DNA from 4 places in the Rhizobium sp. SAFR-030 genome. Region 2 is predicted to be linked to each of the others. Evidence: predicted binding sites of a transcription regulator. Region 2 holds the regulator's gene; each other region holds the start of a gene.
The links. Region 2 encodes PhoB, which activates phosphate uptake and scavenging genes when phosphate is short. Its sites were predicted from a motif close to TGTCATNNANCTGTCAT; they were not measured.

Region 1: a site for PhoB is predicted at 4,147-4,163, ahead of ACR65N_RS10720 (BtaA family protein). Genes of this name have one in related genera too.
Region 3: a site for PhoB is predicted at 3,008-3,024, ahead of ACR65N_RS02040 (esterase-like activity of phytase family protein). Genes of this name have one in related genera too.
Region 4: a site for PhoB is predicted at 3,447-3,463, ahead of olsB (l-ornithine N(alpha)-acyltransferase). Genes of this name have one in related genera too.

What each region holds. Positions count from the first base shown of each region.
Region 1 covers NZ_JBPFDO010000003.1:241,556-249,575, reverse strand. Annotated here, with positions in the region: gene ACR65N_RS10740 (pyrophosphate--fructose-6-phosphate 1-phosphotransferase) at 1-842, shown strand, start outside; gene ACR65N_RS10735 (hypothetical protein) at 906-1,535, shown strand; gene ACR65N_RS10730 (transglycosylase SLT domain-containing protein) at 1,764-2,696, shown strand; gene ACR65N_RS10725 (serine hydrolase domain-containing protein) at 2,708-4,063, opposite strand; gene ACR65N_RS10720 (BtaA family protein) at 4,214-5,461, shown strand; gene ACR65N_RS10715 (class I SAM-dependent methyltransferase) at 5,458-6,129, shown strand; gene ACR65N_RS10710 (glycoside hydrolase family 25 protein) at 6,289-7,071, shown strand; gene ACR65N_RS10705 (lytic murein transglycosylase) at 7,189-8,020, shown strand, end outside.
Region 2 covers NZ_JBPFDO010000005.1:424,538-432,557, forward strand. Annotated here, with positions in the region: gene pstA (phosphate ABC transporter permease PstA) at 1-524, shown strand, start outside; gene pstB (phosphate ABC transporter ATP-binding protein PstB) at 538-1,353, shown strand; gene phoU (phosphate signaling complex protein PhoU) at 1,402-2,112, shown strand; gene phoB (phosphate regulon transcriptional regulator PhoB) at 2,141-2,824, shown strand; gene ACR65N_RS17860 (GcrA family cell cycle regulator) at 2,976-3,515, opposite strand; gene ACR65N_RS17865 (aspartate aminotransferase family protein) at 3,932-5,128, shown strand; gene argF (ornithine carbamoyltransferase) at 5,183-6,100, shown strand; gene ACR65N_RS17875 (Hsp33 family molecular chaperone) at 6,302-7,291, shown strand; gene apaG (Co2+/Mg2+ efflux facilitator ApaG/CorD) at 7,375-7,767, opposite strand; gene ACR65N_RS17885 (O-succinylhomoserine sulfhydrylase) at 7,898-8,020, opposite strand, start outside.
Region 3 covers NZ_JBPFDO010000001.1:391,745-399,764, forward strand. Annotated here, with positions in the region: gene ACR65N_RS02020 (multicopper oxidase family protein) at 1-983, shown strand, start outside; partial or broken gene ACR65N_RS02025 (MBL fold metallo-hydrolase) at 1,003-1,143, shown strand; gene rnd (ribonuclease D) at 1,334-2,494, shown strand; gene ACR65N_RS02035 (hypothetical protein) at 2,555-2,809, opposite strand; gene ACR65N_RS02040 (esterase-like activity of phytase family protein) at 3,083-4,441, shown strand; gene ppx (exopolyphosphatase) at 4,507-6,027, opposite strand; gene ACR65N_RS02050 (RNA degradosome polyphosphate kinase) at 6,034-8,020, opposite strand, start outside.
Region 4 covers NZ_JBPFDO010000005.1:315,358-323,377, reverse strand. Annotated here, with positions in the region: gene mutS (DNA mismatch repair protein MutS) at 1-2,184, opposite strand, end outside; gene olsB (l-ornithine N(alpha)-acyltransferase) at 2,528-3,400, opposite strand; gene ACR65N_RS17285 (ATP-binding response regulator) at 3,508-5,514, opposite strand; gene lspA (signal peptidase II) at 5,571-6,089, opposite strand; gene ACR65N_RS17275 (TrmH family RNA methyltransferase) at 6,086-6,943, opposite strand; gene ACR65N_RS17270 (class I SAM-dependent methyltransferase) at 6,940-8,020, opposite strand, start outside.

The sequences.
Region 1 (8,020 bases), on a different contig from region 2:
CCAACACCACGGCGGCGGACCTTGCCTCCTATCTTGCCGCCAACGGCTACGACCTGACGGTGGTCGGCCTGCCGAAGACGGTCGACAACGACGTCGTGCCGATCCGCCAGTCGCTCGGCGCCTGGACCGCGGCCGAAGTCGGCGCGCATTTCTTCGACCATGTGAGCAACGAGCAGAGTGCTGCGCCGCGCACGCTGGTCATCCACGAGGTCATGGGCCGGCATTGCGGCTGGCTGACCGCCGCCACCGCCCGCGCCTACATCCAGGAGACCCGGTCGAACGAGTATGTCGAGGGGCTGATGATGAACAGCCAGATGAAGAACATCGACGGGCTCTACCTGCCCGAGATCGCCTTCGATCTCGAGGCGGAAGCCGAACGGCTCCGTGGGATCATGGACACGTGCGGCTACGTGACCCTGTTCGTCTCGGAAGGCGCCGGCCTCGACACCATCGTTGCCGAGCGCGAGGCATCCGGTGAAGCCGTCAAGCGCGACGCCTTCGGCCACGTCAAGATCGACACGATCAATGTTGGCGGCTGGTTCCAGCAGCACTTTGCAACTCTGCTCGGAGCGGAGCGTTCGATGGTGCAGAAGTCCGGCTATTACGCCCGCTCCGCCCCCGCCAACAGCGATGACCTGCGCCTCATCCAGGGCATGGTCGATCTGGCCGTCGAAAGCGCCCTCAACGGAGTTTCCGGCGTGACCGGGCATGACGAGGGACAGAATGGGAAATTGCGCACCATCGAATTCCCGCGTATCAAGGGTGGAAAGCATTTCGATCTGTCGGCGCCGTGGTTCGCAGAGGTAATGGACGTCATCGGCCAGTCCTACAGGCCGGCCTGATCAGATCGCGTTGGGCACAGGAATGACCGGGAAGACGACGTCTTGCCGGTGCGGGAGGAGAAGATGAGCATTCACACCATGCTGATGGTTGCAGCCACGGCCCTGCTCGTCTTCCTGCTGCCGTCGCCATGCGGCCGCCTGCTGCGCGACCATGTCCATGCCCGTGGCCGCGCGAGATCGCTTCTCCTCTTGCCGGCCATCTGGATCGGCTATGTCGCCGCCGCCTTCTGTGCCGGTGCCGCATATCTCGCCCTGCGATCCACCATGCCGGCGATGATCGAGACCTTCACCTGGCTTGGGCTCGTCGTTCTGATGATCTTCGTCATGCGCTCGCAGCAGCGACGTTTCGTCAACCGGATGGCCGACAACGACAATCTCCGGCAGTCGGGCACCATCCGGACACTCGGGCAGATCGTCGTCGAGGCCGGCCGGCCCGGACTGGTGCTGGCGCTCCTGGCGATCTTCCTGCAGACCGCCGAATCAAGCGTTTCTCCCCTACAGTTCCTCAGCGCAGCCGGCATCGCCCTCCTCCCGGCCGTGCTCGTTGCTCCCCTCCTCCAGCTGCTGATCGCCGAAAGCGTCGCCCGGCAAATGCTGCGCGTCCGTCGTCGCAATCAAGCTTCGCGCAAGCCTCGAACGCGATTTATAGCAAGCCGTGCGGTGACTGCCGGATATCGCCGGATTGCCGCATGACACGCAACGTCTTGCTGCGGATGCGGTCATGCGTTAATGAACCTTAATGGACAGTCGGATACCGGCGGGCGTGGGGCATTCATCTTCATGAGAGTGAGACCGATGGCGATTACCCGATTTCTCGGTTGCAACGCAGTTGTAGCCGTTGCGATTTGTGGAGCAGTTTCAGGTTGCTCGAGCGTTCAGTCGGCATCGAAGACAGACGGCGCAACGCCGGCCGACGTGGCGGTGACGGATCCGTCCGCCGCCAAGGTTGCCGGTGAAGCGCAGGTTGCGTCCGCTACTGCTCCGAAGACGGGTCGACTGTCGACCACCGAAATCGCTGCAGCGACCGGCCCGGTCGCAGTGCCGGCAGGCATGACGACGGCGGTTCTCGAAAAAGGCACCCGCGTTCACGTTCTTGCACTGCCGACCGGCACCGCGGCTCTTCAGGCGCAGAACCAGTCGGTCATGGCATCGCTGCAGACGAGCGACGCACCGGTCGCGACGCCGGCACTGGCCGTTGCGCCGACATCGGTTTCCAAGACAGGCGCGCTGCAGGCGATCGACATGGCAACGGCGCAGACCGTCACCCGTCCGACGACCGCTGCCCAGTCGCTTTCGGCACCGACGCTTGCATCTGCCCCGAAGGCTCTGCCGGAAGATGTCACCACGCCGTTTGCAGCCATCCCGACGCCGCGTCCGCGGATCGCAGCATCCACACCTTCGTCGATGGTCGCCTATGCAGGTCCGAGCCAGCCGGTCTCGGTCATGTCGACCGACTTCTTCCCACCGGCACCCGGCGGCCCGATCGCCCGCAAGGCGGACACCAGCAGCCCTGAGCTCAACAAGCTGATCAAGCGTTATGCCGGGCTCTACGGTGTGCCGGAATCGCTGGTCCACCGCGTCGTCCACCGCGAGAGCCGCTACGACCCGAAGGCCTACAACAAGCGCGGCTTCTTCGGCCTCATGCAGATCAAGTATTCGACCGCCAAGTCGATGGGCTATGACGGACCGGCCTCGGGCCTCCTGGATGCCGAGACCAACCTGCGCTACGCCATCAAGTATCTGCGCGGCGCCTGGCTGGTTGCCGACAACGACAGCGACGGCGCCGTCAAGAACTATGCGCGCGGCTACTACTACGACGCCAAGAAGAAAAACATGCTGCACGTGCTGAAGTAGGCGGCGAGGCCCTAATCAGGCACCGCTTTCAACAACTCCGCGATCAGCGCTGCCGGTCGATACCGCGCCCACCAGGGCGACAGGCCGAGCCGCACGACGACCATCCTTTCAGATCGCATGACCGTCACCGACTGGCCGTCATGGCCTTCCAGCGAAAACGTGTCGGCCGGCAGAAGATGCCTCTCGTTCAGCCGTGGCAGCCACGTCTGCATCTTCGAATAGATGCCTCCCGAAGCCACTGTTCCCTCACCCATCTGCGACACGAAGCCTTCCGGCAGCAGCCGCTGTCCCTGCCAGACGCCGTCCTGCGCCAGAAACAGGCCGAAACGCGCCCAGTCGCGGGCCGTCGCGTACATGTAGGAACTGCCGACGAACGTCCCGGCGGCATCGGGTTCCATCACCGCGCTGCGCATGCCGAGCGGCCCGAACAGCGCTTCCCGCGGATAGCCGAGGGCCCTGGCCGGATCCTGCAGACAATCCATCCACAGCCTGGACAGCAGCACTGCAGTGCCGGAGGAATAGCCGAACCGTTCTCCCGGCTTCTCCGCCAGAGGTAGTGCGACGACGAATTTCGCCATGTCCGGTTCCAGGTAGAGCATCCGCGTGACGTCGGCGACCGAGCCGTACTCCTCGTTGAAGGCAAGCCCGCTCTCCATGGCGAGCAGGTGCCGAAGCTCTATCTCCCGTCGGGCATCCTGCCGCCACTGCGGCAGCAACCCGCTGTCCTCCAGCGTCATGCGTCCGTCGCGGATCATCCTGCCGATCAGCGATGCATTCACCGTCTTGGTCATCGACCAGCCGAGCAGCGGCGTGTCCCGGTCAAACCCTTCGCCATAGACCTCGCCGACGATCCGCCCGTCCTTCACCACCACCGCGGCCCGCATGCCCGACCCGGTCAGGTCCGGGCGGGCAAGCACAGCGGCAACCGGATCGATCGACGTGACCGCCTCGCCGTCCGGCCATGCACGCGATGCAGTCTCCGGGCTCGCAGGCGGTGGCGGGGGCGCAGAGATTGCAGCGGTGCGGCTTCCGGCGGGCTGGACGCTGCAGCCGAGGCCCGGCCGGTAGACGGCCTCGCTCGGTGCAATGCCGCCGATCAAGGCGGTGCGCACCCGCAAAGCTTCCCGGTCGACGCTGACGCGCATCAGCCGCAGCAGCGGATGGCCGGGCGCCTGCACGTCATCCGCCAGCACCTCCGCCTCAGGGCGGTGGGCAATGAAGACGTTGGAGCAGACGATCTTGGCTGCATAGCCGCTGCCGACCCTGAGCAGTTCCGGCGGCACCGCGTAGAGCCAGACAATGCCGGCGCCGATGACGACCACCAGCATCAGCAGAAAGATCCTCATGAGGCCTTTGACGAGGCGCATGCGGTTCCTCCGGTTGGCGCCGCATGCAATCAGCATTCGCCGTCGAAGGAAAGCCCGTCGGCTGGTCTCTCCCGGTGCGCCTGCGTCATCAAACTGTAGCAGCGCGGAACTACAGGCTTGAAGAATTCCAAGCCAGACGGGGGATTCGACATGGCGGAAATGGCATCGGAAGCGCGCTTTCGGAAAAACGGAAAGCTGAAGACCGCCCTCCTGCAACACAAGGCTCTGTCGAAGAACGGCGTGTCGGAACGCCTGTTCGGCCTCCTGTTTTCGGGCCTCGTCTATCCGCAGATCTGGGAGGATCCGGATGTCGACATGGAAGGCATGCAGCTCGCCGAAGGCCACAGCATCGTCACCATCGGCTCTGGCGGCTGCAACATGCTGGCCTATCTCTCCCGCGCCCCGCGCTCGATCGATGTGGTCGACCTCAACCCCCACCACATCGCCCTCAACCGGCTGAAGCTTGCCGCCTTCGAGGCGCTCCCGGCGCATGGCGACGTGGTTCGGCTGCTGTCGGCAACCGGCGCCACGAGCAACAGCCAGGCCTTCGACCGGTTCATCGCCGCCAGGCTCGACACCACCACCCGCGCCTACTGGCAGGGCCGCACACTCTCCGGCCGCCGCAGGGTCGGCGTCCTCGATCGCAACATCTACCGCACCGGGCTGCTTGGCCGCTTCATTGCTGCCGGCCATCTTCTGGCACGGCTGCACGGCGTCGATCTGACGACGATGGCGCAGGCGCGATCGCTGCGCGAGCAGCGGCAGTTCTTCGACGACCAGATCGCGCCGCTCTTCGACAAGCCGCTGATCCGCTGGCTGACCAGTGCCAAGAGCTCGCTCTTCGGCCTCGGCATCCCGCCGCGGCAGTATGACGAGCTCGCGAGCCTCGCAGCTGATGGCTCGATCGCCCCTGTGCTGCGCCAGCGGCTGGAAAAGCTCGCCTGCCACTTTCCCCTGCGCGACAACTACTTCGCCTGGCAGGCTTTCGTCCGTCGCTACCCGCAGCCGCATGAAGGAACGCTTCCGACCTATCTGCGGCCCGAGCACTACGCCGCCATCCGCGCCAATGCCGGCCGGGTAAAAGTCCACCACGCCACCTTCACCGAGCTTCTCGCCGCAAAGCAGGCGGGCGCCGTCGATCGCTACGTTCTCCTCGATGCCCAGGACTGGATGAACGACACCCAGCTCAACGAGCTGTGGACGGAGATCACCCGCACGGCAGCACCGGGCGCCCGCGTGATCTTCCGCACTGCTGCGGAAAGAAGCGTCATCGCCGGGCGCCTCTCGCCGGCGCTCGATGCGGAATGGCGCTACCTCGAAGAACCGTCACTGCGCCTCAACCGGCAGGACCGTTCGGCGATCTACGGCGGCTTCCACATCTATGAGCGGGCGCAATGAGCGCCCCGCACGGTCTCGATCCGATGCGCGAGGACGACCACGCGCTGCGCATGGACCGGATGTATCGCTACCAGCGCCACGTTTACGACCTGACGCGCAAATACTATCTGCTGGGCCGCGACCATGCGATCCGCGAGCTGCACGTCCCGGCGCACGGCACGCTGCTGGAAATCGGCTGCGGCACCGGCCGCAACCTTCTCCTCGCGCATCGCCAGTATCCGACGGCGCGCCTCCACGGTCTCGATATCTCCGCCGAGATGCTGGCTTCCGCTGACGCCAATTTCCGCGGCAAGCCCGTGCAGCCGGTCCTGGAAGTTGCCGACGCGACGCGGTTCTCGACGATGGAATTTGGCGTGGACGGCTTCGACCGCGTGCTGATCTCCTACGCACTGTCGATGATCCCGGACTGGCAGGCAGCGCTTGATGCGGCCCTCCTCGCGCTCCGTCCCGGCGGATCTCTGCACATCGTCGACTTCGGTCAGCAGGAGAACCTGCCGGCATGGTTCCGCGCCGGCCTCCGCTCATGGCTGACCCGCTTTCATGTGACACCGCGCGCGGATCTGGTCACGGCGCTCGAACAGCGGCTGGAGAACCGCGGTGCGGATATGACATTCACCTCGATCGGGCGAGGCTACGCGTGGCACGCGGTCGTCCGGCGCACGGCTTGAACCCGCCGACATCAATGCCTCTGCCGAGAGGCGACGGCACCCGCCCAATGTTTCCGCTTGATCAAACGGTTTGTTTACGGCGTTATCGCTAGCAAGGCATTCAGCCTGCGCGTCGTGCTCTTCGACACGCGGCACCTCAGCGCTTCATACGGGACGTCCATGCTTCGGCCACTGATCGCCATCCTCGCCTGCGCCGTCCTTGCCAGCGGCTGCACCTCGGCAAGTTACGACCTGATGGACACGAATTCCCTTCGACCGTCGAAGTTCAAGGACAATGATCCGCAGAGCTTCGGCACCAAGGGACCGGACCGTCACCAGGTGCACGGCATCGACGTCTCCAAGTGGAGCGGCCGCATCGACTGGCCGAAGGTCAGGCAGTCCGGTGTTTCCTTCGTCTTCATCAAGGCGACCGAGGGCAAGGACAGGATCGATCCGGCCTTCGAGACGAACTGGCGCAGTGCTGCAGCTGCCGGCCTGCCGCTGGCGCCCTATCATTTCTACTATTTCTGCTCCACCGCCGACGAGCAGGCCGACTGGTTCATCGCCAATGTGCCGAAGCAGGCGGTGCAGCTGCCGCCGGTTCTCGACGTCGAATGGAACCCTGCCTCGCCGACCTGTCGCACGCGCCCGGATCCGGAGGCCGTCCGCGTCTCCATGAGCCGTTTCATGGACCGGCTGGAGGCGCACTACGGCAAGCGGCCGATCATCTACACCTCGGTGGACTTCCACCGCGACAATCTCGTCGGCCAGTTCAAACAGCATCATTTCTGGGTCCGGTCGGTCGCCGCGCATCCCGAGAAGATCTATGCGGATCGTCGCTGGGCCTTCTGGCAGTACACCTCGACCGGCCTCGTGCCGGGCATCGAGGGCGAGACCGACATCAACGTTTTCGCCGGCACGGACAAGAACTGGCGCCAATGGGTGGCTTCCGCGCAGAACTAGGGCTACCTGTCTCCAACGATCCTGACGGGCTGCGGAAATCGCTTGCAGCCTGCTCCCGCCCATCTTCGGTCACAAAGCTTTCCGAGATGAAGAAACCATTTGTCTGAGGATTATCGCATGTTGCGCGCCAAAGCTTCTTCCTTCCTGCTTGCCTGTTCACTCACCGGCCTTCTTGCAAGTACGGCCTTCGCCCAGACCACCGAGGCGCCGAAGCCTGCCTGCGGCGGCGAACTCTCAAGCTTCCTCGAAGGCGTGAAGGCGGATGCAGTGGCAGCCGGCGTTCCGGCAGAGGCGGCGGACAAGGCGCTCACCGGCGCACAGATCGACCCGAAAGTGCTATCGCGCGATCGCGCCCAGGGCGTCTTCCGCCAGACCTTCCTCGAATTCTCCCAGCGTACCGTCAGCCAGGGCCGCCTCGACATCGGCCGCCAGAAGATGCAGCAGCTCGCCAGCGTCTTCGGCCGCGCCGAGCAGGAATACGGCGTGGCGCCCGGCGTCATCACCGCATTCTGGGCGATGGAGACCGATTTCGGCGCCGTCCAGGGTGACTTCAACACCCGCAATGCCCTGGTGACGCTGGCACACGACTGCCGTCGTCCCGAACTCTTCCGGCCGCAGCTGATCGCGCTGACGGAAATGGTCCAGCACGGTGATCTGGATCCGGCGACCAATACCGGTGCGTGGGCTGGCGAAATCGGCCAGGTCCAGATGCTGCCGCGCGACATCATCGCCCATGGCGTCGATGGCGACGGCGACGGCCATGTCAACGTCAAGGCGAGCGGCCCCGACGCTATCCTGACTGCTGCATCGTTCATCAAGAGTCTCGGCTTCCAGGCCGGTCAGCCGTGGATCCAGGAAGTCGAACTGCCGGAAAGCCTGCCTTACGAAAAATCCGGCCTCGGCAACGAGATCCCGGCCGGAGAGTGGTTCAAGCTCGGCGTCAAGCCGC
Region 2 (8,020 bases):
TGGCGGCCGTGCCGTCGATCGTCTACGGCCTGCTCGGTCTTGCCGTCTTCATCAATTTCATGGGCCTGCCGCGCTCGGCCTCGCTGGTCGGCGGCCTGGTGCTGACGCTGATGACGCTGCCGACGATCATCATCGCCACCCGCGCCGCATTGAAGGCCGTCCCGCCTTCGATCCGTGCGGCGGCCCTCGGCCTCGGCGCGTCGAAGATGCAGACGATCTTCCACCACGTGCTGCCGCTCGCCATGCCGGGCATCCTCACCGGCACGATCATTGGCCTGGCACACGCGCTCGGTGAAACCGCGCCGCTGCTGCTCATCGGCATGGTGGCCTTCGTTGCCAACTATCCGACCACGCCGATGGATCCGTCGACGGCGCTGCCGGTGCAGATCTACATGTGGGCCAACGAGGCGGAACGCGCTTTCGTGGAACGCACGTCCGGAGCAATCATCATCCTGCTCCTGTTCCTGATCGTAATGAATGTCGGCGCAATCCTGTTGCGTCGTCGCTTCGAACGGCGTTGGTAGAAGGAGACGGACAATGAACATGATGTCTGAAGCTGCAGTTGAGAAGGCGCTGGATCAGAAAATGAATGACGTTTCCTACAAGATGGTGGGCAAGGACGTATCGGTTTACTACGGCGAGAAGCGCGCGCTGTTCGATGTGAACCTGAACGTCCGCGAAAACACCGTGACCGCGCTGATCGGACCGTCGGGTTGCGGAAAGTCGACCTTCCTGCGATGCCTCAACCGCATGAACGACACCATTGAGCAGTGCCGCGTCACCGGCCGCATCGTGCTCGATGGCGAGGACGTCTACGACCCTTCGATCGACGTCGTTGAACTGCGCGCCCGCGTCGGCATGGTGTTCCAGAAGCCGAACCCGTTCCCCAAGTCGATCTACGAGAACGTCTCCTACGGTCCGCGCATTCATGGCCTCGCCAGGAACCGCGCCGACATGGACCAGATCGTTGAGGCAAGCCTGCAGCGCGCCGGCCTTTGGAACGAGGTAAAAGATCGCCTGCTGGAATCCGGCACCGGCCTGTCCGGCGGCCAGCAGCAGCGTCTGTGCATCGCCCGCGCCATCGCCGTGTCGCCGGAAGTCATCCTGATGGATGAGCCGTGCTCGGCGCTTGATCCGATCGCGACGGCCAAGGTCGAGGAGCTCATTCACGAGCTGCGCGCCAACTACACGATCGTCATCGTTACCCACTCAATGCAGCAGGCTGCCCGCGTTTCACAGCGCACCGCCATGTTCCACCTCGGCCAGCTCGTCGAGGAAGACGATACCGACAAGATGTTCACCAATCCGGATGACCAGCGCACGCAGGACTACATCATGGGCCGTTTCGGCTGATCAGACAGCGCCGCCTGCCACTGGTTCCATTCGTCCGAGGAGAGACACATGCCATCCCATATCATGTCGGCTTATGATGAAGAGCTGAAGTACCTCAATCGCCGCATCTCCGAGATGGGCGGCCTGGCCGAGCAGATGTGCTCGGACGCCGTGCGGGCGCTCGTCAATTCCGACAGTGCTCTCGCGCAGAAGGTCATCTCCGACGACGTTATTCTCGATCATGCCGAGCGCGAGATCCAGGAGAAGGTGATCGTCACCATCGCCAAGCGCCAGCCGATGGCGGCGGACCTGCGCGAGATCATCGGCACGCTGCGCATCGCCGCCGATCTCGAACGGGTCGGCGATCTCGGCAAGAACACCGCCAAGCGGGTGATCGCAGTGCAGGGCACCGGCGTACCGCGCAAGCTGGCCCGCGGCCTGGAGCATCTGTCCGACCTGGCGCTGGTGCAGCTGAAGGAAGTGCTGGACGTCTATTCGCACCGGTCTGCCCAGAAGGCCGAGGCGATACGCCAGCGCGATGAAGAGATCGACGCGATGTACACCTCGCTGTTCCGCGAGCTCCTCACCTACATGATGGAGGATCCGCGCAACATCACCACCTGCACGCATTTGTTGTTCTGCGCCAAGAACATCGAGCGCATCGGTGACCACGCGACAAACATTGCCGAGACCATCTACTACATGGCGACCGGCGCCCAGCCTGTCGGCGAGCGGGCCAAGGACGACAGCTCCAACATGCTCGGCGCTGTGGCCGAATAGCTGCGCGGACCTGTAGGAGTTCCTGATTATGCTGCCGAAGATTTCTGTCGTCGAGGACGAGGAGGCGCTCAGCGTTCTCCTTCGCTACAACCTGGAAGCTGAAGGTTACGAGGTGGAGACGATCCTGCGCGGCGACGAGGCGGAGATCCGTCTTCAGGAGCGCGTGCCGGATCTGCTTATCCTCGACTGGATGCTGCCGGGGGTGTCCGGCATCGAGCTCTGCCGACGGCTGCGCATGCGTCCGGAGACCGAGCGTCTGCCGATCCTCATGCTCACCGCCCGCGGCGAGGAAAGCGAACGTGTCCGCGGTCTGGCGACCGGTGCCGACGATTACGTCGTCAAGCCGTTCTCGACGCCGGAACTGATGGCGCGCGTCAAGGCGATGCTGCGCCGCGCGCGTCCTGAAGTCCTGTCCAGCGTGCTTCGCTGCGGCGATATCGAGCTCGACCGCGATACGCACCGCGTGCACCGCAAGGCCCGCGAAGTGCGTCTGGGGCCGACGGAGTTCAGGCTGCTGGAATTCCTGATGGCGTCGCCCGGCCGCGTTTTCTCGCGCTCTCAGCTTCTCGACGGCGTCTGGGGGCACGACATCTATGTCGATGAGCGCACTGTCGACGTGCATGTCGGTCGTCTTCGCAAGGCCCTGAACTTTTCCAACATGCAGGACGTGATCCGCACCGTGCGCGGCGCCGGCTATTCCATGGAAGCCTGACGCTTAGAGGCGATCCGCCTGTCCTGACGAAGCCCGGCCGACAGGTCGGGCTTTTTCGTGGGCCGCGGGCGAACGTCCGGTCCGGCCGGACGCAGGCCACAAAAAAACGGGCACAAGGCCCGTTTTCACCAGTGCATCGACTGTGCTCGTATCAGGCACGTGCGGCCGCGGACTTGCGGCGCTCGGTGACCGGCTGGTAGGCAAGCCGTGCGTGGTACTTGCAGTAAGGCGAGTTGTCGCAGGATTCAGCGCCGCAGAAGTGGAAGTCGTCCTTCAGCGGATCGCCGACCGGCCACTTGCAGGTGCGTTCGGTCAGCTCGGTGAGGACGAGGCGGCGCGCCATCGGGACCACGACATTGGTCGTCACCAGCTGGGTGGCGTTGATCGCCTCGATCTGGAAGTCTTCCTTGACCGCGGTTGCACCCATCGGACGGCCGATGGTGCGTGCCGGTACAACGTTCGGGCGAGCGGTGTAGGCCGGAGCGCGTGGCACCGGCGCAGTGCGCTTGGGCGTGCGGGCGGCAGCCGAAGTCCCGCCGGCCTTGATGCGGCCCGGCAGGTTGAGGCGATGCACCTTGCCGATCACCGCGTTGCGGCTGACGCCGCCAAGCTGGGCAGCGATCTGGCTGGCGCTGAGCCCTTCGGCCCATAACCGCTTCAATCTCTCGACGCGTTCGTCTGTCCAATTCATGCTGTCTCTCCGCCTTGAGCACACATCAGCAAGACAGAATCTCTCACCGTTACGACGAAACCAATTTCGTCGCGCATACTACATCTATACTTTTGGTGACTAGTTCCGCCGCATGCAGTCTAGTAATTGATCTTTAACCTAGAGGGCGGTGGACTCGCTGACAAGAGTCGTACGAATCGCTGCGAATCGATTTCCGGGTTTTCCCCAACTTGCTGCCAGACAGAGTCTTTTTTGCCACAGCGGCCGAAACCTGCGCCGTAACCGCCATGGCCCGGCAATGCGCCGGAATTGGAGCGATTTGTTGACAGCCGTCGGCGGAATGCGGATAGTGCAGCCGCCGCCCGCTGGGGCGGCATTTTTGATTTCGGCGGACGTTGCCGCCGCACAGATGATGATGCCCAAGGAGTGCTGTCGCCATGGCTGAAGCCGCGCTTTTCGACACGTTTGCACGGGCCCCTCTGCGCTTCGAGCGTGGTGAAGGGGTTTGGCTGGTGACGGAGACGGGCGAGCGCTATCTCGATTTCGGCGCAGGCGTCGCGGTCACCTCCTGCGGCCACGCCAATCCGCATCTTGTCGAGGCGCTGAAGGCGCAGGCCGACAAGGTCTGGCACCTTTCCAATCTCTACGAGATCCCCGAGCAGGAGCGGCTGGCACAGCGGCTGGTCGAGGCGACCTTCGCCGACAAGGTGTTCTTCACCAATTCCGGCGCGGAAGCCCTGGAATGCGCCATCAAGACCGCCCGCCGCTACCATTACTCCAAGGGTCATCCCGACAAGTTCCACATCATCACCTTCGAGGGCGCCTTCCACGGTCGGACCATTGCGACGATCGCTGCCGGCGGCCAGGAAAAGTATCTCGAAGGCTTTGGCCCGAAGGCGCCCGGTTTCGATCAGGTGCCGTTCGCCGATATCGAGGCCCTCAAGGCGGCAATCACCGAGAACACCGGCGCTCTGCTGATCGAGCCGATCCAGGGCGAGGGCGGTATCCGCACGGCATCCAAGGAATTCCTGCAGCAGCTGCGCAATCTCTGCGACGAGCACGGCATGCTGCTGATCTTCGACGAGGTTCAGACGGGCGTCGGCCGGACCGGCAAGTTCTTCGCCCATGAATGGTCCGGCGTTACGCCTGACATCATGGCTGTGGCCAAGGGCATCGGCGGCGGTTTTCCCTTCGGCGCGTGCCTCGCGACCGCCGAAGCTGCCTCCGGCATGAAGCCCGGCGTGCACGGAACCACCTATGGCGGAAATCCGCTGGCGATGGCTGTCGGCAATGCCGTGCTCGACATCGTGCTGGAAGACTCCTTCCTGCAGAATGTCCGCGACGTGGCGCTGGTGTTCCGCCAGGGGCTCGCGGGCATTCAGGACCGCTTCCCCGAGGTTATCGAGGAAATCCGCGGCGAAGGCCTGATGCTCGGCATCAAGGCGCGCGTGCCGGCCGCCGAACTGACGGTTGCCATGCGCGAGGAGCATCTGCTGGGCGTGCCGGCTGGCGACAACGTCATCCGCATCCTGCCGCCGCTGGTGGTGACCGCCGAAGAGGCCCGCGAGGGCTTGGCTCGTATCGAACGCGCCGCCGAAAAGCTGCAGAGCGAAAAGTTGAAGAAGTCGGCCTGACCCGGCCGGTCGTAGCGAGCGGGCCGCCGGATGGCGCCCCGGATGGAATGGACCATGGCATCACCCAAGCATTTTCTCGATCTCTCGGCCGTTTCCTCGGGCGAACTGCGCACCATTCTGGATGACGCGCTGACCCGCAAGAAGGCAACCAAGGCCGGTACAGCCGACAAGCCGCTTGCCGGCAAGATGCTGGCGATGATCTTCGAGAAGCCGTCCACCCGTACCCGTGTTTCCTTCGATGTCGGCATGCGCCAGCTGGGCGGCGAGACGCTGTTCCTGTCCGGTACCGAGATGCAGCTCGGTCGTGCCGAGACGATCGGCGATACCGCCAAGGTTCTGTCGCGCTACGTCGATGCGATCATGATCCGCACCACCGATCATCGCCGGCTGATGGAAATGGCCGAGCACGCGACCGTGCCGGTGATCAACGGCCTGACCGACGAGACGCATCCTTGCCAGATCATGGCGGATCTCTTGACCTTCGAGGAACATCGCGGTCCGGTCTCCGGCAAGACCTTCGCCTGGACCGGCGACGGGAACAATGTCCTGCATTCCTTCGTCGAAGGTGCCGCCCGCTTCGGCTACCAGATGAACATGGCCGTGCCGATGGGCTCCGAGCCGCTCGACAAGTACCTCAACTGGGCCCGCAACAATGGCGGCGAGGTCATGCTGTGCCATGATGCCGAACGTGCCGTCGAGGGTGTCGACATGGTGGTCACCGACACTTGGGTGTCGATGAACCAGGAGCACAAGGCGCGCGGCCACAACATATTCCAGCCCTTCCAGGTCAACGAGCAGCTGATGCGGCGCGCCCGGCCGGAGGCGCTGTTCATGCACTGCCTGCCGGCCCACCGCGGCGAGGAAGTCACCGACGGCGTCATTGACGGTCCGCAGTCGGTGGTCTTCGACGAGGCGGAAAACCGCATGCACGCGCAGAAGTCCATTCTCGCCTGGTGCTTCGGCGCGGTCTGAACGACTGCGTCCGCGCAGGCTCTGACCGAAAGCCTTGATTTGCCGGTGGCGCGCCCCCATCTGGCGGTTTTCCAACCCGCGCCGGCGATCAGTGTCGCGGCGGCGCTTCAATGACATCGTCGGCCCATCTCGCCCGGCCAAGCGGTTCCGCTCGGCTGTCTTTTGTGCGAAACGGATGGCTTCGGCGTGAAGGAGCAGATCATGGCAGAAGCCACAGTTGAACTGACCGATATCAATCTGGCCGGCGACGACCATGTGGTGCCCTTCCAGGTGGAGGGCATGGACGTCCGCGGCCGCGCCGTGCAGCTCGGTCCGCTGCTCAACACCATCCTCGGTCGGCATGACTATCCGGCCCCGGTTGCCCGCCTGCTTGCCGAGGCGATCGTGCTGACGGCGCTGATCGGCACCTCGCTCAAGTTCGACGGCCGCTTTACCGTGCAGACCAAAGGCGATGGTCCGGTCGATCTGCTGGTCGCCGACTTTTCGAGCCCGGAAAGCATGCGCGCCTATGCGCGCTTCGATCAGGAGGCGCTGGACGTGGCCATTTCGGAAGGCCGGACATCGCCGCCGGAGCTGCTCGGAGACGGTTACCTCGCCTTCACCATCGACCAGGGTCAGGGCATGCAGCCCTATCAGGGCATCGTGCCGCTGGACGGCTCGTCGCTCGAGGAAATCGCCGGAGTCTACTTCCGTCAGTCCGAGCAGATCCCGACCAAGGTTCGCCTCGGTGTCGCAGAACTGCTTGATCGAGACGAGGACGGCAAGCCGCGTCACAACTGGCGGGCAGGCGGCGTTCTCGCGCAGTTCCTGCCGCCGGCGCCGGAGCGCATGCGCCAGCCGGACCTGCATGGCGGCGACGGCGACGAGCGCGACGAGGAGCATGTCAATGACGACAGCTGGGCGGAGGCCCGGATGATGGTGGAGACGGTCGACACCGACGAGCTGACGGATCCGCAGGTCGCCATCGAGCGGCTGCTGTTCCGGCTCTTCCACGAGCGCGGCGTGCGCATCTACGAGCCGCAGGGGGTCCTCGACCGCTGCAGCTGCTCGCGCGACAAGATCAAGGGCGTGCTCGACGGCTTTACTGCGGAGGAGATCGAAGCGAGCCAGGAAGACGGCCAGATCGCCGTCACCTGCGAATTCTGCTCGACCACCTACCGCTACGATCCGTCGGAATTTACCGCCGCCTGATCATCTACGCAGGCAGCCGGCAGATATGCCGGGTGTCTGCCAGCATCTTGGCGGCTGTGGCAGCGCGGGGCGTCGACTGACGCTCAGTTGAGGACGCGCATCAGGCCGGGGCTGTCGAGGGAGAAGGCGGGGATGGCGACGATCAGGGTTTCCCCTTCGTCGGTTTCCATCTGGTAATGGCCGAACATCAGACCCGACGGCGTGTCGAGCGGGCAGCCGGACGAATACTCGTATGTATCGCCGGGTTTCAGCCGCGGCTGTTCGCCGACGACCCCTGGTCCCTCCACTTCGTCCACCAGACCGTTCTGATCGGTGATGTTCCAGTAGCGATGGACGAGCCGGACGGTCAGCTCCGAATGGTTGGCGATGACGATGCGATAGGCCCAGACATAGCGGCTCTCATCCGGGTCGGATTGCTCCTCCAGATAATAGGGTTCAACGGCGACCTCTATGTCCCTCGTCCGTGCGCGATACATGCAGACCTCAATCCTGTGGCTAGGGATATTGTACAGGAAGTGGCTGAGGTCAAGAAACGTGCCCGCGCCGGAGCGCGAGCCGCATGTATTTGCCTAGTTGATGCCGCTCGCGACGAGCGGCCGGCGTCCGTCAGCCGGCGACCTTGGCGATCGCCTGGGCCAAATCCTCGACCAGGTCGTCGCCGTCCTCGATGCCGCAGGAAAGCCTCAGCGTGCCGGGCGAAATGCCCAGCTCGGCGCGTGCCTCGTCGGT
Region 3 (8,020 bases), on a different contig from region 2:
CGCATTGTAACACGCTGACGCAGATGGGCCGCGGCATGGCGGGCCTGCTGATCGTCGAGGATCCGGCGGACCCGCAGTTCGATGCGGAGATCGCCATCAACCTGCGCGACTGGCGTCTGGGTGACGACGGCCAGTTCATCGAGGCTTTCAAGCCGCGCGACGCCGCCCGCAACGGCACATTCGGCACGGTGCGTGGCGCCAACTGGCAGGTGCAGCCGTCCTTCGATGCACCGCCGGGCGGGCTGGTGCGGGTACGGCTGGCAGCAACCGACGTGACGCGCATCTACTCGCTGAGGCTGGACGGCGCCGAGGCGCTGGTCGTGGCGCTCGACGGCCAGTCGCTGCCCGCTCCGCAACCGTTCCAGACGCTGGTGATCGGCCCCGGCCAGCGTGCCGACCTGGTGGTGCGGATGCCTGACGGCGAAGGTCAGACGGCGTCACTCGTCGACATCCGGCCGTCGACGGCGAAGACGGTTGCCAGCTTCCGGTCGACCGGCTCTTCCCTGAAGCGCGACATCCGCGACACGCCGCCGCTCGCCGCCAATCCGTTCGAGGCGCCGGACCTGAGGAATGCCGAGGAGATCCCGCTGATCCTCAGCGCCACGGCTGAGAACGCATCCCGCGAATCCTTCTGCGGATCGCTGGGCTATTCGTTCTGGGCAATCAACAAGGTGCCGTGGCCGGGAGACACGGCCGATCCGACGGCGCCGCTCGCCGAGATGAAGCGCGGCCGCAGCTACCTGATCAACCTGCAGAACACCACCCCTCACCTACACCCCATCCACCTGCACGGGATGAATTTCCAGGTCGTCTCGTCGTGCGTGCGGCCGGTGAGCCCGCTGATCACCGACACCTACCTGGTGCTTCCCGACGAAAAGGTCCAGCTTGCGCTGGTTGCCGACAACCCCGGCGACTGGGTGATGCATTGCCACATCATCGAGCACCAGAAGACCGGCATGACCAGCTATGTGCGGGTCGTCTAGGACCCGAGGGACAGTCATCATGAGCGAGATGAACAAGACGCTGCGGATGACAGAAGCGGGACCTGGCGTCTTCGCCTATTACGATGGCCGGATAGACGGCAAGCGACTCCATTCGGCGCGCCGGAACTGGCTCGACGACGGCGCCTACGGGCTCGGCTTACGAGCAGGTCCGCCGCGACAACATCGACAGCCTGCGGCAGAGCAAGCGCCGCGTGGAAAAAGACGCATCCGGCGGTTAAATCACGCAATACCTGCTGCCGCAGAATAGAAGAACCGCTCTTCATGTTGACATCGCGAAGGGAAAGGGAAAGGAAAGCTGACCCCTTAGTTTTACTGCCTGAACGAAGCTGATGATTGACACAACTGCCGCCCTCGAGGACGCCTGCCGTAAGCTTGCCCAATCGGAATTCGTCACTGTCGATACCGAATTTTTGCGCGAGACCACCTTCTGGCCGATACTCTGCCTGATCCAGATGGCAAGTCCGGACCTGGAAGTCATCGTCGACCCGATGGCCAAGGGGCTGGACCTGAAGCCGTTCTTCGAGCTGATGGCCAATCCGGCGGTGGTCAAGGTCTTCCATGCGGCGCGCCAGGACCTCGAAATCGTCTATAATCTGGGAAAGCTGATCCCGCACCCGATCTTCGACACGCAGGTTGCGGCGATGGTCTGCGGCTTTGGCGATTCGGTCTCCTACGACCAGCTCGTGCAGCGGACCAAGAACGTCCAGATCGACAAGTCGTCGCGCTTCACCGACTGGAGCCGGCGGCCGCTGACCGAAAAGCAGCTGGACTATGCGCTCGCCGACGTCACGCATCTGCGCGACGTCTATCTGAGCCTCAAGGATCAGCTGGAAAAGCAGGGACGCACGACCTGGGTCAGCGAGGAGATGGCTGTCCTCGAAAACCCGGCGACCTACGACATGCATCCGGACGATGCCTGGCTGCGGCTCAAATCCCGGCTGCGCAAGCCGCAGGAGCTGGCGGTGCTGAAGCACGTGGCGGCGTGGCGCGAGCGCGAGGCCCGCAGCCGCAACGTTCCCCGCTCGCGCGTCGTCAAGGACGATGCGATCTTCGAGATCGCTCAGCAGCAGCCGAAGGATATCGACGCACTGGCGCGCCTGCGCACGGTGCCGAAGGGCTGGGAGCGCTCATCCTCGGGGGCTGCCATCCTGGACGCGGTGAATTCCGCCCTGGCGTTGCCGAAGACGGACATGCCGCACGCGCCGAAGCACGTGCATGCGCCGGAAGGCGCGCAGTCGGCGGTCGAGCTGCTGAAGGTTCTGCTGCGGCTGATCTCGGAGAAACACGGGGTTGCCGCCAAGGTGATCGCCAACAGCGACGATCTCGACAAGATCGCAGCCGAAGGCGAGGCTGCCGAGGTGGCGGCGCTCTCAGGCTGGCGTCGCGACCTGTTCGGCGAACCGGCGCTGAAGCTGATCTCCGGCGCGCTGGCGCTGCGCTTCATCGACAAGAAGGTCGAACTGGTTGAGCTCACGCCGGACGCCGTCTGACCCGCCAAGGGGCTCGTTTTTCACGAGCCCTCGGTCTGTCAGGCAGAGAAGCTTCCCGGCTCAGTCGTTCGGGAAGCTGATGATCTGCCGCGAAACCAGCTTGAGGCTGCGATCCGGCTGGATCACGTAGGTTTCGTGGTAACGCTGCCCACCGTCGTAGAAGTCGTTGTAGACGGTGCTGCCGATCGGGGCCTTGGTAAGCTTGGCACGCGGCTGGCCGTTGTAGGTGATGCTGCCCGGAATGGGCTCGATTGCGAAGGCGCTGGGAGCGCCGATCAGAAGCGCCAGAAGCGCGCCCGTCAATATGGTTTTCATGGAAGTTGTCCTTTGTAGCCGCAAGGCGCGATGCGCCATTGCATGGGACAGAGATGGGAGCGGTGTTCCTCGACCGCAACGCCGCTTCGATGACCACTGCGTCGCAATTCCGTGAACAGTCCGGCTGGATCATCCCTCTCGGCGCTAACTGCTGCTCGTCGCCAAAGGTGGGCGCGTCGCGGGCCGTCGAAGTTGAGCCGTCGCAAATCCGTCAACCGCATGTCACGGCGACCGCTTAGGAGGAACCTGTTCTCAAACTCACAGGTGGTTCCCATGACCAGATCGCTTTTCGCTTCCGTCGCCCTGCTGGCCATCATGAGCGTCGGCGCATCAGCCGACGAAATGGCCTTCCCTGCCAAGCTCGCAGCCCAGGCAATCGTGCCTGCCAACACGATGATCGAAGCGCCGCAGGACGCGCCAGAATTCCTCAAGACCTCCGGCAAGTTCACCACCGCCGATCGCAAGCGCACCGAAGCGCTCGACACCGTTCCCGGCAAGGACGGCGCGCGGCTCACCGGCCTGTCGCTGCCGTTCAAGGGGCAGCCGCTGCAGGGATTTTCAGGCATCAAGGCAATGTCCGACGGCACGTTCTGGACACTCTCGGACAATGGCTTTGGTTCGAAGGCCACTTCCAGCGACGCCATGCTGATGCTGCATCACGTGCGGTTCGACTGGCAGGCCGGCAAGGTCGAGCGCATCGGCACGGTCTTTCTCAGCGACCCGAACAAGAAGGCGCCCTTCCCGATCGCCATGGAAGGCGCGGCCAAGCGCTACCTGACCGGCGCCGACTTCGACGTCGAGTCGATCCAGCCGACCGCCGACGGCTTCTGGGTGGGCGAGGAGTTCGGCCCCTATCTCCTGAAGTTCGACGCCAAGGGTGAACTGACCGACGTGATCGCGACGCTGGTTGATGGCCGTCCGGTCACCTCGCCCGACAACGCTCTCCTCTCGGTGCCGGCCAATCCGACTGCCAAGCCGGCCGCCTTCAACATCAAGCGCTCCGGCGGCTTCGAAGGCCTGGCGATGGCGAAGGACGGCGCCAAGCTGTACGGCCTGCTGGAAGGCCCGCTCTACCTCGAAGACAATTCGGTCGAGAAGAGCGACGGCCAGACGGCCCTGCGCATCGTCGAGCTGGATGCCGCGTCAAAAGCCTGGACCGGCCGCAGCTGGCTCTACCCGCTGACTGAAGGCGGCGTGGCGATCGGCGACTTCAACATGATCGACGCGACGACGGCGCTAGTGATCGAGCGTGACAACGGTGCCGGCACCGGCGACAAGGCCTGCGCCGATCCGAAGAAGCCGGAAGCCACCTGCTTCGATCAGCCTGCCAAGCACAAGCGCATCTACAAGATCGAGATGTCGGAGGCCAATGTCGGCAAGGCCGTCCGCAAGATCGGCTATATCGACCTGATGAAGATCGCCGACCCGGACGGCAAGGCAAAGCAGGGCGGCGGTGAAGGCTTCTACGACATGCCGTTCGTCACCATCGAGAACGTCGATGTGGTCGACGCTACTCACATCGTCGTCGGCAACGACAACAACCTGCCGTTCTCGGCCGGCCGCGCCGTCGACAAGGCGGACGACAACGAGTTCGTGCTGCTGGAAGTCGGCGCGTTCCTGACGGCCAAGTAACCAAACGACAAAGGGCCACTCCATCCGCGGATGGAGTGGCCCTTTGAAGAGATGCCGTCAGAGCCTCATTCGAAGACGAAGGCCAGCCGCTTGCCGGTGAGCTTCGACAGCTGCTGCAGGCGACCGTCGAGGCGCTCGCCCGAAAAGGCCGAGTATTCGTGCGGCACGACCAGCTCCAGATCGAGATCCGGGCTGTTGGAACGGCGGAAGTGCAGATGGTTGACGATGCCAGGCATCGACGCCGAGAACAGGTAGACGACGCGCAGCAGGCCGCCGAGCAGCTTGGCGAGGTCGAGCAGCCGTGGCGTGGCGATCTGCGACAGCGGGGCGGTGGCGCCGTCGTCGTGGAGGCCTTCGAATCGGTAGTAGTTGGCAAGCGCCAGATAAGCGCGTCCGGCATGGGTGATGCCGATCAGCGACGAGTGGGCGATGAGGTTCAGCGCCTGCAGGCCCCGGTAGTCGGGATGGGCGCGCCAGCTGATGTCGGCAAGCAGGCAGGCGGCCCGCCGGTAGCGGCTCTCCTCGTGGGTCTCGGTGACGCCGAAGGCCGGCACCATGCGGCCGGTCCATTCGGCAAGCTCCCGCGCATGCTCGGGCGAACGGGCGCGCAGGATGGCCAATTCATCGGCGGCCAGCAGCAGCGGATCGGCTTCCTGCTCTTCGATCGGCAGCTGCGAGTAGAGATAGCCTTCGCGCACGCCCTGCGCGGAGAACACCACGCGCGACGGCTTCATGACGCTCAGCACTTCCTGCATGGCGACGGCACCGAAGGGCAGGAGCGCCCGGCGGTTCTTGGAAACCGACTGCCAGGCCGGGTCCTTGCTGTCCTTCGACAGAACCACCTGCTCGAGGAAGTTCTGCATCTCGTTCAACTGCAGCTCGTAGCCCTGCATCATGTGCAGCGGGTAGCGGATGATCTCCATGTGCAGCTTGGCGATGTTGCGCCAGGTGCCGCCTACGGCATAGAAGGTGCGGCCAGCGCCGCTTGCCAGAAAGCCTGCCTTGCGGACCTCAGCCTTGGCGAGGTTGCGCGCTTTGGACAGGGAGTTGCCGGAGGTTTCGGCCAGCCGGAGCCCGCCGAGCGGCAGCGTCACTCCCTTGCCGAATTCCCGTCCCCTGATGTCGATCAATTCCAGCGATCCGCCGCCGAGATCACCGGCGATGCCGTCCACGTCGCCGAAGCCGCTGATCACGCCGAGCGCCGAATAAAGCGCCTCCTCCTCACCCGACAGTACCTGCACCGGATGGCCGAGGATCGTCTCGGCCTCCTCGATGAAGGCGGGGCCGTTGGAGGCTTCGCGGGCAGCAGCGGTTGCGAGCACGAAGATGCGGGTGGAGCGGGCCTGGTCCGAAAGCGCCCGGAAACGCCGGAGCGCGTTCAGCGCGCGGCGGACCGCCTCGTCGTCCATGCGACCTGTCGATCCGAGCCCCTTGCCCAGTCCGCACAAGACTTTCTCGTTGAAGAGAACCGTCGGCGACCGGGACAGATCCTCGTAGATCACCACGCGCACCGAGTTTGAGCCGATATCGACCACCGAGACGGGCGCGCTTCCGGGGAGACGCCCCTGGGCTTCAGATCGTACCATACGTCCCTATTTCTTGTGTCCGGATATCAGGCCGGCGATGAGCTTCGGCGCACTTGACTTCAGGGCTTCTCCGCGGCCGGACAGGCTCGGATTGGTCATGAAATACTGTTGCGCGTTGAAAGGTTCCTCACCCAGGCGGACTTCCATGCGGCGCGAGGTTCCGTCGGGCAATATCTCGTAGCTCTGCTGATTGTCAATCAGGTTCCCAAGCATGATCTGCGACAGGATCTGCTCGTGCACTGTCGGGTTGAGCATCGGCACCAGCGTCTCGACGCGCCGGTCGAGATTGCGCGGCATCATGTCGGCCGAACCGATATAGACCAGCGCATGCTCGGACGGCAGCCCGTGCCCGTTGCCGAAGCAGAAGATTCGGCTGTGCTCGAGGAAGCGGCCGACGATCGACTTGACGCGAATGTTTTCCGACAGGCCGGCGACCTGCGGACGCAGGCAGCAGATGCCGCGGATTACCAGGTCGACATCGACGCCGGCGCGGCTGGCGCGGTACAGCGCATCGATGATCTCGGGATCGACGAGCGAGTTCATCTTCATCCAGATGCCGGCGGGACGACCGGCCAAAGCATGCGCCGTCTCTTCCTCGATGTGGCGCAGGATGCGCGGACGCATCGTGTAGGGTGAGACGGCAAGCTTCATGCTTTCCGGCGGCTCGCCATAGCCGGTGATGAAGTTGAAGACGTTCGCCATGTCGTGGGCGATCTTCGGATTGCAGGTGAAGAAGGACAGGTCGGTGTAGATCTTTGCCGTGACCGGGTGGTAGTTGCCGGTGCCAAGGTGGCAGTAGGTCCGCAGTCTGCCGTCTTCGCGACGTACCACCATCGACATCTTGGCATGCGTCTTCAGTTCGATGAAGCCGAACACCACCTGCACGCCGGCGCGCTCGAGGTCGCGCGCCCAGCGGATGTTGGCCTCCTCGTCGAAGCGCGCCTTGAGCTCGACCAGGGCGGTCACCGACTTGCCCATTTCGGCCGCATCGATCAGCGCCCGCACGATCGGGCTGTCGTTGGAGGTGCGGTAAAGGGTCTGCTTTATCGCCAGAACTTCCGGATCGCGCGCAGCCTGGAGCAGGAACTGCACCACAACGTCGAAGCTCTCGTAGGGATGGTGGACCACCATGTCCTTTTCGCGGATCGCGGCGAAGCAGTCGCCGGCGTGTTCGCGAACGCGCTCGGGAAATCGGGCGTTGTAGGGCTCGAAGCGCAGGTCGTCGCGCGGCGCCTTGGCGATTTCCGACAGCGTGTTGAGCGCCAGAAGCCCGGGCAGAACCGCGACCCGGTTGTCCGGCACGCCGAGCTCCTGGACGACGAACTGCCGCAGCGAGGCCGGCATTTCCGAATCCGTCTCGATGCGGATGACCTTGCCGCGGCGGCGGCGCTTCAGCGCCGTCTCGAAGAAGCGCACCAGATCCTCGGCCTCTTCCTCGACTTCGATATCGCTGTCGCGAATGATGCGGAAGGTGCCGGCGCCCTTGACTTCATATCCCGGGAACAACCGGTCGATGAACATGCTGACCACGTCTTCCAGCGTGATGTAGCGGATTGTCTGTCCCTCGTCCGGCAAGCGGATGAACCGGTCGAGCGTCGGCGGCAGGCGCAGAAGGCCGGTCATCGGCTCGCGACCGCTCTTGCTGTCGAGCTGCAGGCCCATGGAAAAGCCGAGGTTGGGAATGAACGGGAACGGGTGCGCCGGATCGATGGATAGCGGCGTCAGGATCGGGAACAGGTTTTCCTCGAAATCCGTCGCAAGCCACTGGCGATCGTCATCGTTGAGAGCCGCCGGGCGGACGATCAGGATGTCCTCGCGGGCAAGATACTGCTGGAGGACGGCAAGCGACGCCTGCTGCTCCATCTGCAAATTGTCGATTTCCTTGAGGATGTCTTCAAGCTGCTCGGCCGGCGTCTTGCCGTCGGGGCTGCGCACGAGAATGCCCTGGCGCACCTGCCCTTCGAGCCCGGCAACGCGGACCATGAAGAATTCA
Region 4 (8,020 bases), 110 kb from region 2:
GGCGATCGACAGTCCGTCGAAGGTGGCCGTGCCGCGGCCAATCTCGTCGAGGATGACCAGCGACCGGTCCGTCGCCTGGTTGAGGATGGCCGCCGTCTCGACCATTTCGACCATGAAGGTGGAGCGGCCGCGGGCCAGATCGTCCGAGGCGCCGACGCGCGAGAACAGCCGGTCGACGATCCCGATCTGCGCCAGTTCGGCGGGCACGAAGGAGCCCATCTGCGCCAGGATGGCAATCAGCGCGTTCTGGCGCAGGAAGGTCGACTTGCCGCCCATGTTGGGGCCGGTCAGCAGCCACAGCGCGCCGAACCCGCCGTCGCTCTTCGGCGACAGGTCGCAGTCGTTGGCGATGAACGAGGTTGCCGACTGCCGCCGGAGTGCCTGTTCGACGACCGGATGGCGGCCGCCCTCTATGCGGAACTGGCGGGACGCGTCAACCTGGGGACGGCAGTAGTTCCACTCTTCCGCCAGGAGCCCCAGTCCGGCGGCCACGTCGATGACCGAAAGCGCCTGTGCACCGGCCTTTATCGCCTCAGCCTTCTGCAGAACGGCACTGGTCATCGTATCGAAGGCGGCAAGTTCGATCGTCAGCGCCTGATTGGCGGCGTTGGCGATGCGAGTTTCAAGATCGGCAAGCTCCGTCGTCGTGAAGCGCATGGCGTTGGCCATGGTCTGCCGGTGGATGAAGCGGGACTTGGCCTCCGGCGTGTCGATCATCGGCCCGGCATTGCCGGCGGTCACCTCGATGAAGTAGCCGAGCACGTTGTTGTGCTTGATCTTCAGCGACTTGATGCCGGTCTCCTCGGCATATTGCAGCTGCAGGCCGGCGATCACCCGCCGCGACTGGTCGCGCAGCGCCCGCACCTCGTCGAGTTCACCATCCGCACCAACGCGAACGAAACCGCCGTCGCGCTTCATGAGCGGCATTTCGTCGGCCAGCGTATCGGCCAGTTGCTGCTCCAGTGCGGCGGGCAGCGCGGCAAGGTCGCCAAGTGCAGCCGAAAGCTCTTCCGGCAGCAATGCGGAACCCAGAAGTTCGGCGATCCGCCGTGCGGCTGACAGGCCCTGACGGATGGCGTCGAGGTCCCGCGGCCCGCCGCGATCGAGCGCCAGCCGAGACAGGGCGCGCGGCATGTCCGGCACGTGCTTCAACGCACCGCGCAGATCGCCGCACAGGGACGGCTCGTCGATCAGGAAGGCGACGCTGTCGAGCCGCCGATTGATCGGGGCTGGATCTGTGAGCGGCGACATCAGCCGCTCGGCCAGCAGGCGGGCGCCGCTGCCGGTGACGGTTCTGTCGATGGCCTTCAGCAGTGACCCGTCCCGATCACCCGACAGCGTACGCGTCAGCTCAAGGTTTGCCCGCGTTGCCGGATCGATGAACAGCGTCGAGGCGCCGCTCTCGCGTTCCGGTGCGCTGAGCGGCGGGCGCTCGGCGATCTGGGTCTTCTCGACATAGGCGACGGCGGCCGCCGCCGCGGCAAGCTCTGCGCGCGAAAACGTGCCGAAACCGTCGAGAGTCGAGACGCCGAAATAGCGGGTGATCCGGGTTTCGGCAGTGGCGCTGTCGAACAGCACGCCTGGCTGCGGCACGGCCACCCGGCCAAGGATGTCGAAGGTCGACTTGAGGTCCGGGTCGTGGAAGACCGTGTCGGGCACGATCAGTTCGCTGGGCTCGATGCGCATGATGTCGGCGAGCAGCCGCAGCGGCGTCGTCTCGGCAAGCCTGAAGACGCCGGTCGAGATGTCGATCCAGGCGAGCGCCATCTGCACGTCGGCCGTGCCCCTGATCCGCGCCAGCGCCATCAGGTAGTTGGCTTGCGACGGCGACAGGAGCTTGTCTTCGGTGAGGGTGCCAGGCGTCACCAGCCGCACGACGTCGCGCCTGACGACGGATTTCGAGCCGCGCTTGCGTGCCTCGGCCGGATCCTCGACCTGCTCGCAGACGGCGACGCGGAAGCCGAGCGAGATCAGCTTCTGCAGATAGTCGTCCGCCGCATGGATCGGCACGCCGCACATCTGGATGTCCTGCCCCATGTGCTGGCCGCGCCGGGTGAGCGTGATGCCGAGCGCCCGCGCCGCTTCCACGGCGTCCTCGAAAAACAGCTCGTAGAAATCGCCCATCCGGTAGAACAGCAGGCTGTCCGGATTGTTGGCCTTGATCTCGATATACTGCTCCATCATCGGCGTCGCCGAGGCGCGGCTTTCCGGCGAGATCAGTTCGGCTGTATTCAAGACTTCTGAGGTGAGGCGTTCCAAGAGGGTCCGGGCCGTTGTCTGTTGCGCAGGATGACCCGCGACACTACCGAGTGTGCGCCCGACAAGACAATATCGGCGCCTCTAAACTTCTCGGATGCCCACAACATGCTGGAGCCGGCATGTCCGGCATGCGCTGACGACAATCGTGAGCGTCGAAGGGCGGAGGCGCCCGGTGCTCCAGGGGGAACAGCCGTCGAGACGGGCCAACCGAGGCTGCTGACCTCGGACGGGACCATCGGCGGATGCGGCGGGCGTTTTCTGTGGTCGGCTAGCTCGGGAAGCGGCCGGCGGCAGTGCCGAAGTGGTTGATGTATCTGCCGGAAATGACCGAGGTCGGCAGCACGATCAGCACGTCGGTGGTGTTGAAGGCCTGGTCGACAACCGCCCCTTCGCCGATCATAGCGCCGAGACGCAGATAACCCTTGATCAGCGGCGGCATGGCGGAAAGCGCCCGCTTCGGACTGACCGCCTCGTCCGGCATCAGGTCCATCTGGCGAAACAGGTCGGGCTTGGCGGAGACGGCCCATTCGCCCTTCGCCCGCACCGAGTGATGAAGGAACGACATTGCCAGCGCATGTTCTTCAGGGCGGACGCCCGGGAAGGAGGCACAGCCGAACATGGCGTGCATGTTGTGCTTCTGAGCATAGGCCCAGTTGCCCTGCCACAGCAGCTCGACGGTCCGCTTGGTGCGATATTCGGGCAGCACGCAGGAGCGGCCAAGCTCCATGAAGCGCTTGTCCGGATGACGGGCCAGCAGCGGCTCGATGTCGAATTCGCAAGCGGAATAGAAGCCGCCATGCGCCATCGCCACTTCCTGGCGCAGAAGCCGGTAGGTGCCGACGATCTGGTCTTCCGGATCGCCGTCCAGCGCCGTATCGACTACCAGCAGGTGATCGCAGATCTCGTCGAAGCTATCGATGTCGCGCTTGCGGCGCATGGCATCGGCCGGCAGTTGCGCGTGCATTTCCTCGACGAAGACACGGAAGCGGAGCGCCTGCGCCGCATCCACTTCACGGGAATTGCGGGCCAGCCGCGTTTCGAGACTGCCGATCCGGCCAAAGACGCCCTCGGCAGGACGCGCCATCGACGGGCCCTGGTCGACGTCGATCTTGGTTTCGCGATCTAACAAATCCATGGTCATGGCGTGTCGCCCGTCCTTAGTACCCGGCCCCATAGAACACCAATCTGCGACAGGAAAGTGACAATGACTGAAGGAGTATACAGCCGGCTGGAGATTTATGACAGTGGTTATGAAACGCGGCGATGCTGTGGCGAGACGGGAACAACGGCGCCGATTTCCTCCAGCAAACGCTGGGGGTCGAGCGGCTTCTGGAGCACGCATCGGGCACCGCCCTCAAGCATCGTTGCGACAAGAGCGGGGTTGGTTTCGCCGCTCAGCACCAGCAACGGCACCCTCTCCAGCAGCTCTCCGGAGACACTCTGCAACGGCAGAAGCTCGGCAAGATCGCCATCTGGCATGTGGATGTCCGAGATGACGAGGGCTGGCGGGCTGTCATGCGCCAGCGCCTGCCGAAGCCCGGCAAGATCCGCCACGTGATGGACGAGGAAACCCGCCTTGCGCAGCATGGCGCCGACCATCAGGGCGCTCACCGGATCATCCTCGGCCAGCAGCACCGACAGGCCGGCCTCCCATCGCTGCGGCTGGGCCGGCATGGAAACCGCAACCGTCTGCCGGCGAACCTCGCTTGAGCGCTGGCTGCCGAACCCGCCGAGCCGTCCGCGCAACACATCGACCAGCGACTGCTCGCGCAGCGGCCTGATCAGCCAGGCGTCATAGGCGTCCCAGGACTGAGTGCCGCGTTCTTCCGGGCTGACCAGCAAGATGCGGCGCAAGCCATCGTTGGCGATATGGTCGGCGTCGGCAATCCGGTGATCGACGACCATGTCGGTGAAGGAAAGGCCCTGGCGTGCGAGCGTATCGATCGCGCGGACTGCCTCTTCGGCCGTTCTGACATGCCGACAGCGTCCGCCGAGTGTCTCGATCGTGGCAATCGTCGCTTCTGCCGCGCTGCCGACGGGCGCCAGCAGGAGGACGCGCGAGGAGCGCAGGAGGAGCATTCGGTCCCTGCCCTCCTTCGGTCCGTCTGCCGAGAGTGCGGGGAAGCGGATGGCAAAGGTCGTGCCCCTGCCCTTGCGGCTGTTGACTGACAGCGACCCGCCGAATTCCTTCAGGATGCGTGCCGAGATCGACAGGCCGAGGCCGGCGCCGCCGCTGCGCTGTGTCGCGGAACCCGCCTGCTCGAATTCGCCGAAGATGCGCTGCTGTTCATCGGCGGTCATGCCCGGCCCGGTATCGGCGACGGTGATGACGATGTCGGATGCGTCGAGCCCGACGCGGATCAGCACGCCGCCCGCCTGGGTGAACTTGACGGCGTTACCGATGACGTTGAACAGCACCTGGCGCAAGCGTGCCGGATCGAAATCCATCAGGTTGGGTACGGCGAAGGAAACGGTGGCGCCAATCTCGATGCTCTTTTCGTGGGCGCGCGGCGCCAGCATCTCGACGACGCTTTCGAGCAGCTGGCGAAGGTTTTCGGCTCGGCTGTTGAGGCGGAAGCGGCCAGCCTCAATGGTCGAATAGTCGAGAAGGTCGTCGACCAGTTGCGCAAGCGCCGACCCCGCCTGCCGGATGCCACCGACATAGTTCGTCTGCTCCGGTGTCAGGCCCGACTGCTGCAACAACTGGCTCATGCCGAGAATACCGTTGAGCGGCGTGCGCAACTCGTGAACGACGGTGGCGAGCTGGCGAGACTTGAGGCTGCTCGCCTCCTCCGCCTGCATCCTCGCATCCTCTCGCTCATGGGCCAGACGACGCTCCGCCGTCACGTCACGCGCGGCACTCAGAACCAGAAGATCGGCGGGATCGGCGCCGCGGACGACGACGTCCTGCCAGGCATAGATGCGGATGCCGTCCCGCAACGCGAATTCGACGTCGCGCGGCAGGCCTGGCTCGGCCGATACCGGCAGCCCAAGCTCCTCCAGCGTGCAGCCTTCGGGTGCCGAACAACCGGTCATCGTCTGGAAGGTCCGGTTGGCGCCACAGATCGTACCGTCGGCAAGACGGATGACCGCTGCGACCTGCAGCAGCTCGTTAGCCTGCAAGAACGCCAGGGATGCGGGAGGCAGATCTTCGGCCAGCGATGCAACAGCCTGCCGATCGTTCGGAACGGATGATCCGAAAGCCTTGCGGAGACGGTCGTGAAGGTCGGCAAGATCACGCATGGAAACATGCATTAGCACATGTTTCCTTCCGATTGATTACGATGCCGGACGACCGACCGCGGCAGTTCTCAGGCGGCGGGCGAGCGCCGGCGCGCGTGCAGGATCTCGTCGAGAACGACGCAAGCCGCGCCGATGGTGATGAAGCTGTCGGCCAGATTGAACACCGCGAAGGACCAGCTCTGCATATAGAACAGGATGTAATCCACCACGTGCCCGTAGAACAACCGGTCCAGCAGGTTGCCGATGGCACCGGCGATGATCAGCGCGAAGCCCGTATGCGCGAGCGGCCGGTCCTTCGGCGTGCGCCGCCACATCCAGATGACGAAGGCGACGATCAGCAGCCGCATGCCGACGATGAACCAGCCCTCCATATCCGACAGCATCGAGAAGGCGACGCCGAGATTGTAGGTCCGGTAGAGGGCGAGGAACGGCACGACGTGCACCGGCTCCTGCAGCGGCAGATAGGCCTCGACCGCCACCTTGATCAGCTGGTCGGCAAGCACCGCGAGAATGACGAAGACCAGGATCGGCATCGGCCGGGAGAACAGCGTGGGCTTCGAGGGTGTCAGTTCTACGTCCGTCGTCATTTGGTCTCCAGGGTCAGCAGATGGCGGCGAGCTTCGAAGAGCATGACGGCAGTGGCGACCGCAAGGTTGAGCGAATCCGCCCTGCCCTGCTGCGGGATGCGCGCCAGCCTGTCGGCCGCCCTGGCAAGCGTTTCCGGCAGCCCGGACTGCTCGTTGCCCATCAGCAGCACCGTCGGCTTGGGGCGGTAGTCGATGGTCCGATAGTCGACGGCGCCGGCAAGATGCGTGGCGACGACCTGGGCGCCGGATCCCTTGCTCCAGCGCAGGAACTCTTCGGCCGTTGCCCGATAGATCGGCAGCGCGAAGACCGAGCCCATGGTGGCGCGCACGGTTTCCAGGGAGAACGGATCGGTGCATTCGCCGACCAGGATGACGCCGGAAGCGCCGGCGGCATCGGCGGTGCGGATGATCGTGCCGAGGTTGCCGGGATCGCGGACGCGGTCGAGCGCGACGAACGTCTCGCCGGATGCCGGCTTGAGGTCTGAGAGACGTTTCCACTGATGCTCGAATATGCCGACCACCATCTGCGGATTGTCGCGCCGGGTCACCGACGACAGCACCTTTTCACTGACCTCCAGCACCAGGCCGCCGCGCGCGATGGTCTTTGCCGCCACCTGCTCCACCAGCGGCTTGCCCTTGGCGGCCTTGGCGTAGACGAGCGTGCGGATCGCCCAGCCGAGCTCGACCGCATCGATCACCAGCTTCAAGCCCTCGGCAAGGAACGTACCGGTTTCCTCGCGGTCCTTCTTGTTGGTGAGCGCCTTGATGTCCTTGATGATCGGGTTCGAGAGGCTGGTAACCTCCTTGACCTGCCCGACCCGGCCCGTGAAGTTTCTGCGATCCTGATCCGTCATTCGTTTACCCAGCGGCTGAACAGGGAGGTAGAGAGGGCGCGTGCGGGCGTCTGTCCGTCGGTACCGGCTTCGCGGATGACGAGTTCGCCGGATTCGACGATACCCCCCGCGCCGCGCATGGTCTCGCGCATCAGTTCGTGGATCGAGTAGAAGCTGGCGCGGATCGAGTAGGCTGTCAGCACCATGCCGACCGCCTTCGGCGACAGGATCTCGCGGCAGATGTCGAGCATCGACGGAAGCTGTTCGAAGAGGTGGAACACTTCGCCGTTCGGTCCGCGCCCGAACTTCGGCGGATCGGCGAGAATGATGTCGTAGCGGCTGCCGCGACGCTCTTCGCGCTGGATGAACTTCATCGCATCCTCGCAGATCCAGCGGATCGGTGCCCGCTCGAGGCGCGACAGCGCCTGGTTCTCGCGCGCCCAGCCGATCGCCTTCTTCGAGGCGTCGACGTGCGTGACCTCGGCCCCGGCAGCGGCTGCAACCAGTGAGGCGACCCCCGTGTAGCCGAACAGGTTGAGCACCTTCAGCGGTCGCCCGGCGCGCTCCACCTGGGTCTTCATCCAGTCCCAGTGAACGATCTGCTCGGGAAAAACGCCGACATGGCGGAAGGCGGTGAACCGGCCGAGGAGATCGACGCCGAGCAGCGAGACCGGCCAGGTTTCGCCGAGCGCCACCTTCGGAAAGCGCCAGCGGCCCATTCCGTCCTCATCTGTGTCGCCGGTGAAGACGGCATCGACCTTCTCCCAGACATGCGCCGGAAGTGACGGCTGCCACAGGGCCTGAGCCTCGGGCCTGACGATCCGGTAGGGGCCGTATTGCTCGAGCTTCAGGCCCGCGCCGCTGTCGATCAGGTGAAAATCACCAGCGCCGGACGATTCCAGGATGACCGGCACCCGCTCGCGCGGCAGATCGCCAGTGCGGGCGATCAGCGGGCGGGCTTCGGCAGCCTCTGCGCGAGGGGCAGGCTGCTCGGATTTATGACGGGCGGCAGGTGGCGCGGACCGCTGTTCGGGCACGCGCTGCGGCTTGTCGCGGCGTGGTGCGGCCGGCGCTTTCTTCGATGATCGCGACTCCTGC